One region of the Salinicola sp. CR57 genome, then DNA from elsewhere that is predicted to be linked to it. Evidence: riboswitches for the same ligand, from Rfam matches in the RefSeq annotation. Region 1 holds a riboswitch; the other holds the start of a gene.
The links. Region 1 has a riboswitch for thiamine pyrophosphate ahead of thiC (phosphomethylpyrimidine synthase ThiC). Riboswitches for the same ligand answer to the same signal wherever they lie in the genome.

Region 1 (5,406 bases):
GCGCATGAACAGGATCGCCGCAATCAGCGCCACGATACCGATGATGCCGAGCGTCCAGCGCCACGGCACCCAATCCACCATCACCCCGCTGATCAGGCGTCCGCTCATGCCGCCGATCGAGTTGCCACTGATGTAGAGGCCCATCGACAGGCCGACGTAGCGCGGATGGATCTCCTCGTTGAGATAGGTCATCGCCACCGCGCAGAGCCCCGACAGCGACAGCCCCGCCAGGGCGCGCATGATCAGGATCCCCGTCCAGTTCGGCATCACCGCCGCCAGCAGCGTGCAAGCGGATGCCGACAACAGTGCGATCGTCATGATCGGCTTGCGCCCCACCGCATCGGAGATCGGCCCGGTGATCAGCAGCCCGGTCGCCAGCATACCGGTCGAGACCGACAGCGACAGGCTGCTGGTGGCGGCGTCGATGCCGAAGGCGTCGGAAAGAATCGGCATCAGCGGCTGCACGCAGTAAAGCAGCACGAAGGTGGAAAAGGCGCCGAGGAAAAGCGCCAGCATGGTGGGCCGGTAACCGGCCCGGCCACGTTCGATGAAATCATTCTCGACAACATCCATCTCGCGTTCCAACTGGCGATTCGCCGCCCGTGTCGCGTCATGGATCTCGGATGATGTGTGGCGGGACAACCCGATTCTCCCGTTCTCGGTCTCGCTCTCGATATCAGAGCCGGAGCCAGAGCCGAGGCTGGGAGACCGCCCTGCCCGGATGGCGTGTATTCAACAATTGGTAGGTTACGCCGCCTCGATTAAGCTTTCTAATATATTATTCGATGCTTTTGAGAGGTTTTGCGACTCAATGGAACTTCGCTATCTGCGCTACTTCGTGGCCGTCGCGGAAGAGCTGCATTTCAGCCGCGCCGCCGCCCGGCTGGGCATCTCCCAGCCGCCGCTGAGCCAGCAGATCCGGGCGCTGGAGACCGAACTCGACACCCGCCTGCTGACGCGCACCAATCGGCGTGTCGAACTGACCGCGGCGGGTCTTCTGTTCCTGGAGGAAGCACGGGAGATACTGGCTCGCACCGAGCGCGCCTCACGGCTGGTCTCTCGCCTCGGGCGCGGCGAAACCGGCCAGCTCAGGATCGGCTTCACCACCTCGGTGCCGCTGACCTCGCTGCTGCCGCGCACGCTGATGCACTATCGCCAGCGCTACCCGGATGTCGACCTGCGCATGCATGAGCTCAACAGCCGCCGCCAGATCAAGCCGCTGCTGGAGGGCGACCTGGACATCGGCATCATGCGTCCGGCCACGCTGCCGGAGGGTCTCGACGCCTTTACCTTGATCCGCGAACCCTTGATAGCGGTGGTCAACGACCAGGGCCCGCTCGGCGGCAGTGCCGCGCCACTGACACTCGACGAACTGGCGCTGCATCCGTTCGTCTACTTCTCGCCGGCCGCCGGCACCGGTCTGCTGGACCAGTTCAACGCCCTGTTCGCCAAGCGGGGCCTGACGCCACGACTGGTTCAGGAGGTCGGCGGCCCCAATACCATCATCAGTCTGGTTGCCGGCGGGCTCGGTGTCTCGATTCTGCCGGCCTCCTTTCGACACATCCGGATCGACAATGTGCGCTACCGCCCCATCAGTGACGACGATGCCGTCTCGGAAGTCTGGCTGACCCACCTCCGCCACCAGCAGACGCCCCAGACACGGCATTTCGTCGACCTGGTTCGACATGCCGAAGCGACTTGAGCCGCCTGACGATCCGGCCGCAAACTCCGCTTGACCCGACCCGGCCCTCGCCACAGACTGGCCATGGCGATGCCAGTCATCGCCAGCTTGACGGGGTGCCGGTGGAACCGGCTGAGATCGTCCTGCGCAGCGCCTCCCCGGGCCCGGCGCCACGGCGGATCCCGACGAACCTGATCCGGCTAGTACCGGCGTAGGGATCAAGCGGAGCGCCTCACGTTCTGGAAGCCATCCCGTCGATTCGCGCTCCTCCCGCCTACGCTGTGCGCCGGCCTGACCCCAACGTCATGCCCGAGGCACAAAGCACCATGAAATCACCTCAGTTTCTCTCCGATACCGCTCGCGTCGACAGCGCCGCCATCGCCCCGCTGCCCGCGTCGACCAAGATCCATGTCGAGGGTTCGCGCCCGGACATCCGCGTCCCGATGCGAGAGATCGCGCTGTCGCCGACAAAGACCAGCCAAGGCTTGGAGCCCAACGAGCCGATCACCGTCTACGATACTTCCGGCCCCTACACCGATCCCGCCGCCGAGATCGATCTGCGCCGTGGCTTGCCCGAACTCAGACGCAACTGGATCGACGAGCGCGGCGATACCGAACCGCTTACCGGCCCGACCTCCCATTACGGAAAGATCCGCGCGGCCGACCTGCGCCTTGCCAATCTGCGCTTTCAGCTCCAGCGCACGCCGCGGCGTGCCAGACCCGGTGCCAACGTGACCCAGCTCCACTACGCCAGACAAGGCATCGTCACCCCGGAGATGGAGTTCATCGCCATTCGCGAGAACCAGCGACGACGCCAGGGCGGTGCCGCATCAGGCGATCCGATGCTGGATCACCAGCATCCGGGCGACTCTTTTGGCGCCAATCTGCCGGCGGAGATCACCCCCGAATTCGTGCGCGACGAAGTCGCTCGCGGCCGGGCGATCATCCCCGCCAATATCAATCATCCCGAGAGCGAGCCGATGATCATCGGCCGCAACTTCCTGGTGAAGATCAACGGCAACCTGGGCAACTCGGCGGTGACCTCCTCGATCGAGGAAGAGGTCGACAAGATGACCTGGGGCATCCGCTGGGGGGCCGACACCATCATGGATCTCTCCACCGGGCAGAACATCCACGAGACTCGCGAATGGATCATCCGTAACTCGCCGGTCCCCATCGGCACGGTGCCGATCTATCAGGCGCTGGAGAAGGTCGATGGGGTGGCGGAGGACCTGACCTGGGAGATCTTCCGCGATACCTTGATCGAGCAGGCCGAACAGGGCGTGGACTATTTCACCATCCACGCCGGCGTGCGCCTGCACCATGTGCCGATGACCGCCAGGCGCGTCACCGGCATCGTCTCCCGCGGCGGATCGATCATGGCCAAGTGGTGCCTCTCGCACCACCGGGAGAGCTTCCTCTACACCCACTTCGAGGAGATCTGCGAGATCATGAAGGCGTACGACGTCTCGTTCTCGCTGGGTGACGGCCTGCGCCCCGGCTCGATCGCCGACGCCAACGACGAAGCCCAGTTCGCCGAACTGGAAACCCTGGGCGAGCTGACCCGGATCGCCTGGCAGCATGACGTGCAGGCGATGATCGAAGGCCCCGGCCACGTGCCGATGCAACTGATCAAGGAGAACATGGACAAGCAGCTCGCCTGCTGCGACGAGGCGCCGTTCTACACCCTGGGCCCGCTGACCACCGATATCGCCCCGGGCTACGACCACATCACCTCCGGCATCGGCGCGGCCCAGATCGGCTGGTACGGCTGCGCCATGCTCTGCTATGTCACCCCCAAGGAGCATCTGGGCCTGCCCAACAAGGACGACGTCAAGACCGGCATCATCACCTACAAGATCGCCGCCCACGCCGCCGACCTGGCCAAGGGGCATCCGGGTGCGCAGCGACGCGACAACGCGCTTTCCAAGGCGCGCTTCGAATTCCGCTGGGAGGATCAGTTCAATCTCGGCCTCGACCCGGACACGGCACGCGCCTTCCATGACGAGACCCTGCCCAAGGACTCGGCCAAGGTGGCGCATTTCTGCTCCATGTGCGGACCGAAGTTCTGCTCGATGAAGATCACCCAGGAGGTGCGCGAGCGATTTGGTGGCGATGCCGCCGACATCCCCAGAGACGAGCGAGAAGCCGGTCTGCAGCAGCAGGCGGAGCGGTTCAAGCAAGAAGGCGGCGAGCTCTACCGAGAAATCTGACACCGCCGTGCCAGCAGGCCTGCGTCGCCTACAAGTGTCGACGCAGGCTTCTACATCCGACCCGACACACCGAGACTTTGGTCGCAACCGAGTTATACGCCATCCCATTTTCGAATGAGCGGATCGCAAAGGGTCCCGGGATGGGTAGAATGCGCGCTTTTGCCCCCGGCAATCTGGCCTGCACAAGGAGCCCGTGAATGACAGCAACATCTTCCCGCCCCAATCTGTGGCGTCGTATTCCCCTGTGGCAGAAGATCATCGCCGGCCTGGTGCTGGGTGTTCTTGCCGGTGCGGTGATGGGCGAGCAGGCCAGCCTGTTCAAGCCTCTCGGCGATATCTTCATCAACGGCATCAAGATGCTGATCGTGCCGCTGGTCTTCTCGACACTGGTGGTCGGCATCACCGGCATGAGGGATCCCCAGAAGATGGGGCGTGTCGGCGCTCGCACGATCGGGCTCTATCTGGTCACTACCGCGTTTGCCATCGTCATTGGCCTGATTGCGGCAACGATCTTCCAGCCGGGTGCCGGCGCCGATGCCTCCATGAGCGCGCCGCAGCAGGCGGGCGAAGCGCCCTCGCTGGTGGATATCGTGGTCGGCCTGGTGCCATCGAATCCGCTGCAGGCAATGATCGAGGGCAACATTCTGCAGATCATCGTCTTCGCCATCGGCCTGGGCATCTCGCTGATGCTGATCGGCGAAAAGGGCGAACCCGTCGTGCGGGTCTTCGAGAGCTTCGCCGAGGCGATGTACAAGCTCACCGCCATCGTCATGGCGTTTGCGCCCTTCGGTGTCTTCGGCCTGATGGCCAACGTCTCCGGTCAGTACGGGCTGGATGTACTGCTGCCGCTGGCCAAAGTCATCGGCGTGGTCTATCTCGCCTGTCTCGTTCACGTACTGGTCGTCTACACCGGCCTGCTGAGTCTGATCGGTCGCCTCAACCCGGTGCGCTATCTGCAGGGAATCATCGACGCCCTGGTGGTGTCGTTCTCGTCCGCCTCCTCATCCGGCACCCTGCCGGTCTCGATTCGCTGCGCGCAGAAGAACCTGGGCGTTTCGGAAGGCGTCTCCAGCTTCGTGCTGCCGGTGGGCGCGACCATCAACATGGATGGCACCGCGATCTATCAGGGGGTCGCGGCGCTATTCGTGGCGCAGCTGGTAGGGGCCGACCTCTCGATGATGGACTACGGCATGATCGTGCTCACCGGCACGCTGGCCTCCATCGGAACGGCAGGCGTCCCCGGTGCCGGGTTGATCATGCTGTCGATCGTGCTGGCGCAGATCGGCCTGCCGCTGGAGGCGATCGGGGTCGTCGCGGGTGTGGACAGAATCCTCGACATGGCGCGGACCAGCGTCAATGTGGCCGGCGACCTGATGGTCACGACACTGGTCGGCAAGAGCGAAAAAGAGCTGGACCTGGAAGTGTACAACCGGCCGGGCAAGGCCTGAGCGGCAGCCTCTGCCATCCTCTCCAAACGACAGCGGCCCCGTTTTCCAACGGGGCCGCTGCGTG
Region 2 (5,406 bases), on a different contig from region 1:
ACGAGGTCTATGATGGCGATACGGGGGGCAGCCTGGGCCATTTTGCGGAAGCTGCCGAGGCGAAAAAGCGAGCCGACAGCATGAACAGGATGACTTCCCGCGAAACCGGCAAACGGCTGGACAATCCCACCGATGATGCCGACGTCGAGTGACGCCGGCCGTCGGCCTCAGTGGTAGAGGCGCAGCCCCACCCGCGTCACGCGATTTCCCTCCATTTCACTGACTACCCAGTGAAAACCATGCCAGTCGACGTCATCTCCGACGACGGGATGACCGCCGACACGCAGCGCCACGAACTCACCTAGCGTCATCTCCTGCTCTCCCGGGCTCAGGGTCAAACCGTAGGCACTGGCGACTTCCTGCATGAGCGCTTCGCCGTCCAGGGTAAAGGTACCGAAGAAGGCGCGCTCGCGCTTGAGCTTCGCTTCCCCATTGAACAGCCGGTTGAGAGATGGCAGGTCACCGGTGCGTCCGATCAGGCAGATAACGTCTCTCAACCGCAAGCGGGTACTGCCCTTGGGATGCAGCATGGCATGCTGGCGGAAAATCGCTGAGATCAGGGTCCCCGAGGGCAGACGCAGCAGGCGGATCGGCACGTCATCCAGTGATTCGTTCTCGACCTTGTAGACGAACATCTCGTAGTCGTTCTCCGGAAGCACGCCCAGTTGCCCCCGACGATCGGGCGTCGTGGTCTCTGGAAGCACCACGCGCATCCAGCGAGCGACTCGAGCCAGGGTGGAGCCTTGCAGCACCAGGGAGATCAAGACCACGAAGAACGCCACGTTGAAATAGAGCGCCGCGTTCTCGACACCGCTTATCACGGGGAAGATGGCCAATACGATGGGAACCGCGCCACGCAGCCCGACCCAGGAGATGAAGCAGACCTCTCGCCAGCGAAAGCTGAAGAACGGGACCAGCGAAACGATGACGGCGACCGGACGCGCCAGCACGATCAGGGCGATGCCCAGGATCGCGCTGGGTACTGCGTAATCGATCATTTCCGATGGCGTGACCAGCATGCCGAGCACCAGGAACAGCCCTATCTGGCTCAACCACGCCAATCCATCGTGCACGGGGAGAATATGGTTGAGGTGGCGTCCCGGCTGGTTGCCGATCATCAGGCCGGTGAGATAGATGGCCAGGAAGCCGCTGCCGCCCGCGGCACTGGTCGCCCCGAAGATAAAGAAGCCCAGCGCCAGCGCCAGCAGCGAGTAGAGCCCGGGAGCCAGATCCAGCCAGCGCAGCAGTTTGGCGGAAACCCAGCCGCCCCCCAGTCCGACGGCAAGCCCCAGCCCGAACTGCAGGGCGAATCGCATCAACGTCTCCCCGATGCCACCCACCGCGCCTGTCAGTAGCTCGGCGAGCGTGATGGTAAGAAAGATCGCCATCGGATCGTTGGTACCGGATTCGATCTCGAGCGTCGCGCCCACTCGCTCGTTGAGATTGACGCCCTGCCCCTTCAGCATCGAGAACACCGCCGCGGCATCGGTAGAGCCGACGATTGCACCGACCAGAAGGCCCTCCGTGAGCGACAGGTCGAGCAACCACATGGCCAGCAATCCCATGATGCCGCTGGTCAGAAACACTCCGACGGTCGCCAGCGATAGCGCCGGCTTCAGGCCAACGCGGAACGTTCGCAACCGCGTCCGAAGCCCGCCATCGAGCAGAATCATCGCCAACGCCAGGTGGCCGATCAGGAAAGCCTGGGAGTAGTCGTCGAACTTCAGGCCCAGCACGCCCTCCTCGCCGGCGAGCATGCCAAGGCCCAGGAACAGCACGAGCAGAGGCACGCCAATTCGCGATGATACGCGACTGGCCAGAATACTCAGGGCTATCAGCGCCCCGCAGACAATGAAAAGGCTATTGATCGAATCCAAGAATCAACCATCGGTTATCAAATGGGGATACCTTAGTATGCCATGCACGGATACCGTTGCGTGGCGAAAAAGGACTGCAAATTTAATCTTTTAGCCAGCATGGATGATGGAGGGTCCGGGCCGTTGCCCGCTCGCCATGGAGTGCCAGCAACAGCGCCAGGGAACGCATGCCAGGACGATAACCGGAAAGATCCGGTATGGCATGATGACGCCGGTAGGCCGCCACGAACGCATCGCGCTGGGTGCGATTCTCCAGCACCAGTTCGAGCAGGCAAAGGTCCCACTCCAGTGGTGCCCAGACCAGCGCCTCCCAGTCGCTCCAGCGCCACTCCTGTGCCCCGGCGAGAAACTGGTCGCTGCGCAGATCCGGCAGTGACCAGACGACCTTTGACGGCAATGGCCACGACGGCAGGTCGTCCAGCCAGTCGCGATTGGGGTGCGTCTCCACGAAATGCTGTGCCCGCCGGGGCCAGCTCGTCAGGGGGAAGACATCGCCCGCGGGATGACCGAAGCCGGGCAGCGCTCGCCGATGCAGTCGTGCCAGTTGCGTCCCGAGCCGTGCGGCCAACGCCTCGCCCATCGGCGGCGGCGTGGCACAGCACCAGGGCAGGCTCCAGAGCGGAGCGCTCCCCAGTCGACCGACGAAGATCATCGGCAATGGCGACAGTGGCAGGCCGGCCGGCAGCATCGATGGTATCCGGGTCAATGCCTCGGGCGATCTCCAGCGATCGAGACCGAAAAGTTGCTGGATCCCCCACCAGAAGCCGTCGCTAGCCGGCGATCTCCTGGCCAATTTGAACAACTGTGGTGACACCTCTTCGCTCCGCCAGAGCCAGTTGGCGCTATCCTGCCAGCGCAACGGCAAGGGCATCAGCGCCCTTCCGCTCAACTGAGAGACCCGGTGAGTCAACTCGGAATCCGCCTGAAGCGGGGCGTCGTCGGTCCGCAATGAACGTTATCCTCTTGTCGGTGAGCCCCGCGCCTGTGGGCAGGCGGGGCTGGTCGGCGTACAATCCATTGCACTGGATAGGGGTGCCCGGTCAACGGGCTGAGAGTGCCATGCACAACCCTGGAACCTGAACCGGCTAATACCGGCGGAGGAAATGCCAGCAGTTCTCGCATGACTCCGCCCGCGCCCACTGGGAGCTGTCATGCCACCGCCCGGACTCATCGTCCGCGATGCCTCGCTGACTTTCGGCGACCGCCCGCTGTTTCAAGCCCTCCAGGCACGATTCGACGCTGGCAGTTGGACCTGCCTGCTGGGTCGCAGTGGCAGCGGCAAGAGTTCGCTGCTGCGAATGATCGCCAGCCTGAGACTGCCAGACAACCACCATCTCGTTCTCGATACCAGCGATGGTGCCCCGCTGAGGGGTCGGCTAGCCTGGATGGCTCAGCAGGATCTTCTCGTTCCCTGGCACCGGGTGATCGGCAACGTCATGCTCAGCGCCCACTGGCGCGGCCGCCCCACCCTTCGGGATCGACAGCGTGCCGAGCGACTGCTGGCCCAGGTCGGATTGGTCGACAAGGCCAGCCGTTGGCCTGATGAACTCTCCGGCGGCCAGCGCCAGCGGGTCGCCCTCGCCCGAACCCTGTTCGAGGATGCCAGCGTGGTGCTGATGGACGAGCCGTTCTCCGCCGTCGACGCCATCACCCGACTGGAACTTCATGACCTTGCCAGCAGGCTTCTGGACGGGCGCACCGTGATCATGGTGACGCACGACCCGCTCGAAGCGCTCCGCCTGGCTGACCGAATCCTGATCCTGCAGGGAGAACCCGCGCGACTGGTATCGATGCCGGTGCCGGAAGGCCCCCGTCCCCGCCCGCTCGACAACAGCGAACTGCCGCAGCGCCAGGCCCAACTGGTGGCCGAACTGCGGGAGGAGACGCATGCCTGATCGAGCGCTCTGGAGACGGATGGGACGTCCGCTGCTGGCACTCGCCACGCTCGCGGCGATCTGGCAACTGGTACTGATCCTGTCCGGGGTACCCCGTTACATCCTGCCCTCGCCGGCGGCTGTCGCCAACGCGCTGTTCGAACACCGCGGGCTGCTGGCTCATCATGCCGCCATCACCGCCATCGAGATCGTGGCAGGGCTGATCGGCGGCATCCTGCTGGGTCTGACGACGGCACTGGCACTGGCCAGGTTCCGTGCACTTCGTCGAACGCTGCTACCGCTGCTGCTGATCAGTCAGGCCATTCCGCTGTTCGCGCTGGCTCCGATTCTGATGCTGTGGCTGGGTTATGGCCTGGGCCCGAAGATACTGATGGCGATGGTGATCATCTATTTCCCGGTCGCCTCCACCGGTTACGACGGCCTGCGCCAGACGCCCCAGGGCTGGCTCGACCTGGCCCGGACCTTCGGCTTGAGCCGGCGGCAACAGCTACTGAAGGTCCAACTGCCGGCCGCCCTGCCGGCACTGGCTTCCGGCCTGCGCATGGCGGCAAGCGCGGCGCCGATCGGCGCGGTGATCGGCGAGTGGGTAGGCGCCAGCCAGGGGCTGGGCTACCTGATGCTCAACGCCAACGCGCGACTGCAGATCGACCTGATGTTCGCGGCGCTGGTGGTACTCGTCACCTTCGCCGTACTGCTCTATTTCGGTGTCGACGCGGCCTTGAGAGCGGCGATGCCCTGGCAGCGGGACCGCACGGCCCCCGACCAGTGAGAGATGCGCACACCGCCGACCGCCACGCGCCGAAACGGCTGAATAAACAGCAATGGATAAAAGGAACAGGCAATGACAAAGACGTTTTCCCACCTATGGCGCCGCAGTCTGGCGACGGGCCTGGCCCTGCTCGCCCTGGCCTCCGCCCTGCCCGCACTGGCGCAGGAGACCGGCGACGATCTTGCACCACCACAGATGATCCCGCTGAGCGTGATGCTCGACTGGTACGTCAATCCCGTCCATGCGCCGATCATCATCGCCCAGCAGCGCGGGTTATTCGAGAAACGCGGCCTGGATGTGGACATTCAGGCGCCGGCCGACCCCAGCGTTCCGCCCAAGTTGGTCGCCGCCGGACGGATCGATCTCGCCGTCAGCTATCAGCCCCAACTGCATCTCCAGGTCGACCAAGGGCTCCCCGTCGTCCGTGTCGGCACCTTGATCGCGACGCCGCTGAACGCGTTGCTGGTGCGTGCGGACAGCGGTATCGACGATATCTCCCAGCTCAAGGGAAAAAAGATCGGATACTCGGTCGGTGGCGTCGAGGAGGTACTGCTCGCGGCCATGCTGGAGCACAACGGCCTGAGCCTGGATGACGTCGAGATGGTCAACGTCAATTTTTCGCTGACGCCGGCGCTGATCAGCGAAAAGGTCGATGCCGTGACCGGGGCGTTCCGCAACTTCGAACCGGCCCAGATGAAACAGGAGGGTGTCGAGAGCAAGGCGTTCTATATCGAGGAGCAGGGTGTCCCCGACTACGACGAACTGATCTTCGTGGCCAACCGTGAAACCCTCGACCAGCACCGCGATGCGGACCGGCGATTCATGGATGCCATTGGCGAGGCGACATCATGGATCATCAATCATC

Region 2: it holds a riboswitch for thiamine pyrophosphate, as region 1 does, so the genes downstream of both, DOM56_RS12040 (ABC transporter ATP-binding protein) here and thiC (phosphomethylpyrimidine synthase ThiC) in region 1, are expected to answer to the same signal.

The regions. Positions count from the first base shown of each region.
Region 1 is NZ_PZJL01000007.1:14,758-20,163, reverse strand. Features, by position in the region: gene DOM56_RS12910 (MFS transporter) at 1-573, opposite strand, end outside; gene DOM56_RS12905 (LysR substrate-binding domain-containing protein) at 812-1,702, shown strand; TPP riboswitch at 1,784-1,916, shown strand; gene thiC (phosphomethylpyrimidine synthase ThiC) at 2,008-3,894, shown strand; gene DOM56_RS12895 (dicarboxylate/amino acid:cation symporter) at 4,092-5,342, shown strand.
Region 2 is NZ_PZJL01000006.1:430,545-435,950, forward strand. Features, by position in the region: gene DOM56_RS12025 (hypothetical protein) at 1-152, shown strand, start outside; gene DOM56_RS12030 (potassium/proton antiporter) at 168-1,877, opposite strand; gene DOM56_RS12035 (hypothetical protein) at 1,960-2,826, opposite strand; TPP riboswitch at 2,896-2,997, shown strand; gene DOM56_RS12040 (ABC transporter ATP-binding protein) at 3,029-3,772, shown strand; gene DOM56_RS12045 (ABC transporter permease) at 3,765-4,541, shown strand; gene DOM56_RS12050 (ABC transporter substrate-binding protein) at 4,614-5,406, shown strand, end outside.